DNA from 2 places in the Paenibacillus bovis genome. Region 2 is predicted to be linked to the other one. Evidence: predicted binding sites of a transcription regulator. Region 2 holds the regulator's gene; the other holds the start of a gene.
What was found. Region 2 encodes CtsR, which represses protease genes until heat stress. Its sites were predicted from a motif close to ATGGTCAATAAAGGTCAAACA; they were not measured.
Positions count from the first base shown of each region.

Region 1: the regulator CtsR is predicted to act here: its motif matches at 1,772-1,792, upstream of AR543_RS10110 (ATP-dependent Clp protease ATP-binding subunit).

Region 1 is NZ_CP013023.1:2,370,683-2,373,161, reverse strand. Features, by position in the region: gene AR543_RS10110 (ATP-dependent Clp protease ATP-binding subunit) at 1-1,640, opposite strand, end outside; gene AR543_RS10105 (hypothetical protein) at 2,054-2,479, opposite strand, start outside.
Region 2 is NZ_CP013023.1:5,170,917-5,173,395, forward strand. Features, by position in the region: gene AR543_RS22275 (protein arginine kinase) at 1-477, opposite strand, end outside; gene AR543_RS22280 (protein-arginine kinase activator protein McsA) at 491-1,015, opposite strand; gene AR543_RS22285 (CtsR family transcriptional regulator) at 1,040-1,498, opposite strand; gene AR543_RS22290 (metallophosphoesterase family protein) at 1,829-2,479, opposite strand, start outside.

The DNA.
Region 1 (2,479 bases), 2.6 Mb from region 2:
ATATTTTGTACATCGGGATGTGCTTTCTCGATCTCGTCGAGCAGGATGATGCTGTACGGATTACGACGTACACGTTCGGTCAGCTGACCAGCTTCATCATGACCCACATATCCTGGCGGCGAACCGATCAGTTTGGATACGGAATGTTTCTCCATGTACTCACTCATATCCAGGCGGATCATCGCATCGGATTGACCGAACAACTCTTCAGCCAGGGATCGGGACAGCTCGGTTTTACCTACACCAGTCGGTCCGACGAACAAGAAGGACGCAATCGGTTTGTTTTTCGGTTTCAGTCCGGCACGGCTGCGGCGGATTGCTTTGGCGACTTTCTCTACCGCTTCATGCTGACCGATAACCTTGGTCTCCAGACGGGCAGACAGATTTTTCATTTTGTTCTGCTCATCCTGCTGCAGCTTGCCGACAGGAATACCGGTTTTGCGTTCGATAATATTCTGGATATCCTCGATGCGTACTTCGACCGGCTCTGTGCTGCTCGCTCCACTGTTCAACTGGTTCAGCAGTTGGGTCTCTTCATCACGCAGCTGGGCTGCACGTTCGTAATGTTCTTCACGAGTCGCCTGTTCTTTCGCAGCTTTGATCTTCTCGATACGAGCCATCAGTTCTCCCTGATCACCTGCAGAAGCACGCAGATTCAGTTTGGCACCGGATTCGTCGAGCAGGTCAATCGCTTTATCAGGCAGGAAACGATCCTGGATATAACGGTTGGATAATTGAACGCAAGCAGCAATCGTCTCATCGGAATAACGTACACCATGGTATTCCTCATATTTCGGACGCAGACCTTGCAGAATTTCGATTGCTTCTTCGACAGTTGGTTCATCGACCATAACCGGCTGGAAGCGGCGTTCCAGAGCAGCATCTTTCTCGATCTGGCGGTATTCTTTCAGTGTAGTTGCACCGATAACCTGCAATTCCCCACGAGCCAGAACCGGCTTCAGAATATTGCCTGCATCCATCGAGCCTTCCGCAGAACCTGCACCGACGAGCAAGTGAATCTCATCGATAAACAGCAGGATATTTTCGCGCTGCTGCAGCTCGGCAATCAGCTGTTTGACTTTTTCTTCAAATTGACCGCGGATACCGGTGCCCGCTACGAGTGAAGCCACATCGAGAGAATAGACTTCCTTGTTCAGCAGTTTGGCCGGTACTTTGCCTTCGGTAATGCGCAGTGCCAGACCTTCAGCGATCGCTGTTTTACCGACACCTGGTTCACCGATCAGAACCGGGTTGTTTTTGTTGCGACGGTTCAGGATTTCGATAACACGTTCGATCTCGTCATCGCGGCCAATCACTGTATCGATCTTGCCGTCTTTGGCAGCATCATTCAGATTGCGTCCGAGCTGATCCAGCAGTCCATTGCCGCGCTGCGGTTCTACTGTGCGGGTCGCTGCACGCTGATTATTGGAGCCGCCTGTCTGACCACCTTGCTGCATAAAGCCTTTGAATAGTTGATCCAGTGGCGACATACCGGATGCTCCGAACCCACCGGAGAGCGGATTGCCGCTGTTCATTTTGGCATAACATTCCTGACACAGATACATTTTTTCGGATTTATGATTTACAGTGAAGCTCAGTCCTACAGTAGCTTCGTGTTGATTACAATTTTGACAACGCATATACAAATGCCCCTTTCTTAAATCATACTCATGTTAGAATTGGTCAAAAGAATGGGATTATACATAAGGATTGGCTGAATAAAGCTTACAATTTAAGTGTCAATTCGTTTGATGTTTGATCAATTGATTTGACTTTGACTTTCTTTGACTATTATACCGCATCCATGTTTAATGTCAACAACTTACAGCTACTTTTTATATTATTTCCATAAATAATTTTGTGCACAATTTAAATAATGCTAGATATAACGATATCTCTTTCAAATTCTGCCCCAGAATAATAAGCAACAATATTATAAAAAGGCTATTCCTTTATCAGAAATAGCCCTTTTTATAATACGTTATAAACGCCTTGAGCAGATCGGATTGTTCTATGCTTGTCCTGCCATGACCATACATACGCCCTTCTCTCATCATTTGATCGAAAGCTGTACTTTATGTACGGGCTCATCCGTACACACTTCTATCAGAATAACCCTGCCTGTCCCTGTCTCCACATGCAGACGGATCGCTCCTGCCGTACCTGCCAAAAAGCGCAAAGCCACCGAGTGCATCAGCGCTTCATCCAGCACCCAGCCCAGCGGCATCACCAGATAAGGCTGTCCATGCGCCAGATAGCTGTCCTTTATCCATTCACGCAACTGCTCCAGATCAGGATCGATATAGCTCTCCAAATGCTCGGTATGTATGAGGTATTCCTCGGTATTCTGCACTCCGGGATGAAACCATTGTTCGGTATCATGATGACGATACAGATCCTGAATGATAGCCAGTGCGCCGGTACGTGTTTGTTCGAACAGCTCACGCGACTTTGCACGCAGCCGGTACATATAGAATAT
Region 2 (2,479 bases):
ATCGAACGCATAATTGACGGCCTTTTCAAAAGCATCGTCAATGCCCGATGCGCGCTCCCAAGCCTCCTGAAGCTGAAATCCCGGATACAGACACTGAATCCGCAGATGATCTTCTTCATTTAGCATAATACTTACCGACTCGTCCTCGGCCAGCAGCACCGCTCCCGCTCTGGATTCATTAATAAGGCTCGGACTGATCAGATGCTTCTCCATCAGCACTTCCTTATCCACATCATCCAGTTCACTCAGAATGATCGGCTCAAAAGTACCTATGCTCTGCACCGATTCACTTTCCAGCGCTTCAATCAGCTGTCCCTGTACTTGTTCTGCCTGCTCGGCAGAAGCAACGATAGGAAAAGGGTGATGAACCAGATTGCGTGCAATACGTACCCTGCTGCTGATTACAACATCCGAATGCTCTCCGCCTTCTTTCATCCACTCACTCAAAGGCTTCTCGGTAAAACGGAGATTTGGCATACGGCATTCCTCCTTACGACTCCTGTGAAATCTGCTTCTCCAGCCCGCGGATCTGATCTCTCAGTTCTGCAGCCTGTTCAAATTCCTCATCAGCGATACTCTGCTGAAGCTGCTGCTTCAATTCATGCATTTGCTGTCTGATCTTGATCTGGACACCGGCACGTCCCGGCAGCTTGCCGGTATGCGCTGTACTGCCGTGAACCCTTTTGAGCAGCGGGTCCAGCTTGTCATCAAATGTCTTGTAGCAGGAACTGCAGCCAAACCGTCCCAGCTTGCGAAATTGGGTATAGGTCATTCCGCATTCCGGACATTGTAATTCCTGCACAGGCGGTCCGGCCATCTGACCCTTGTTGCTGGAATCAAAGTCCATCAATCCCGACAGCAGATTATGAATCGAAAAACCGCCGGATGTTCCCGGAATCAGTTCCCCTTTTTCGCGGGCACAGTGTTCACAAATATGAAATTCCGTTTTTTCCCCATTTACGATTTTGGTAAAATGAAGAGTAGCCGGTCTCTTTTGACATTCCTGACAGACCATCAAAATTACCCCCTTCGCCAGATATCAGGAGCCAAGCAATGAAATCAGCATGGCCTTCATCATCCTGGCACGGACTTCATCCCGGTAGGGAAGATTCAATGAAATAACGTCCCTGCATACGACAGAACGCATCAGTTCGGCTTCGCGCTTGGAAATCAGTCTTGCTTCCAATAGCTGATAAATAAGCCCTTCTGCGGCTACCTGACTCATATTCTGACCGATACTTTCATGAATATGGGTATGGATCGTCGAATGAGCAGGCAGCTCGATACGCCGTATGCGGATATAGCCGCCGCCGCCCCGCTTGCTTTCAACGAGGTACCCCTTTTCCAGGGTGAAGCGGGTGCTGATAACATAATTGATCTGTGAAGGCACACAGGAGAACTGGTCAGCCAGATCATTGCGCTGAATCTCTATGGCGCCTTCACCTTCCTGCAGTATCCGTTTTAAATATTGTTCGATAATGTCGGAGATATTACGCATTGTATCCTCCTCCATGTATAGTTAAACCTGCAAACATGAATTCGCCAATGATAATATCAAAGTCTACATAAATATCACTTAACCATAAATTTCATGGTCAGAAACGAACGTTCGTGACAATCTGTTATACAGATAGGAACAGATCGCTCCTTTGCAGGATCACATCCATTCTACAGGCAGATATCTTACTGCATTTGCTCGCTGACTTTGACTTTCTTTGACTTTATAATATTATACCATAAAATCCCGTTTTGCCAATAGCAGACAGGAGAACTTTGTTTGGCTTTTAGCTGCTGCAGTTTATCGGTATGGTCGCAGCATTATTGATTTTTATTCGGAAGTGAAGATAAATACTTTGCCGTCGGTATTCAGTATCTGGGTTCCATTTGACAGTCTTGCATAATGCTCCTGATCGTCTTTGGTTTGCCAGCCTACATGACCGCAGCAGAGCAAGATCGGATCGTGCTTTTCCAATTCCAGTCGTACTGCCGGATCTCCGGGTCGATGATTCACAGGGTCATCCGGTCCCTGATGCATAAGTATAATATCCGTTTTTTTCTTTAGCAGACGAGCCATTTGCTTTAGAAATTCGGGTATCGCTATTCGATTGGGTTTATCCGGTCTGCCCGTGATTCCGCCTAATCCGGCAATACGGAGATTGGCCATATCCAGCAGCTGTGGCTGTAACATCCAGACTGCATGTGGAGAAATATTCAAGAATTCCATATCATCATCCTCAAAAATATCGTGATTACCTGATACGGCAGCCGTATATCCAAATGTTTTCCGAAAAGCTTCCCAGACTGATATGGGGCTGCCACTGGCACCTCTTTTCAGCGGATCCGCATATAGATCACCACATAATAACGTCAGTGTCTTTTCTTTTTGAATACCCGGCCATTCGATCTGCAGCAGCAGTTCCAGATGTGCTGCCAGTTCTTCGCCCAGCAAGCGACAGGATTCCAAGCAATCGGGTGTATC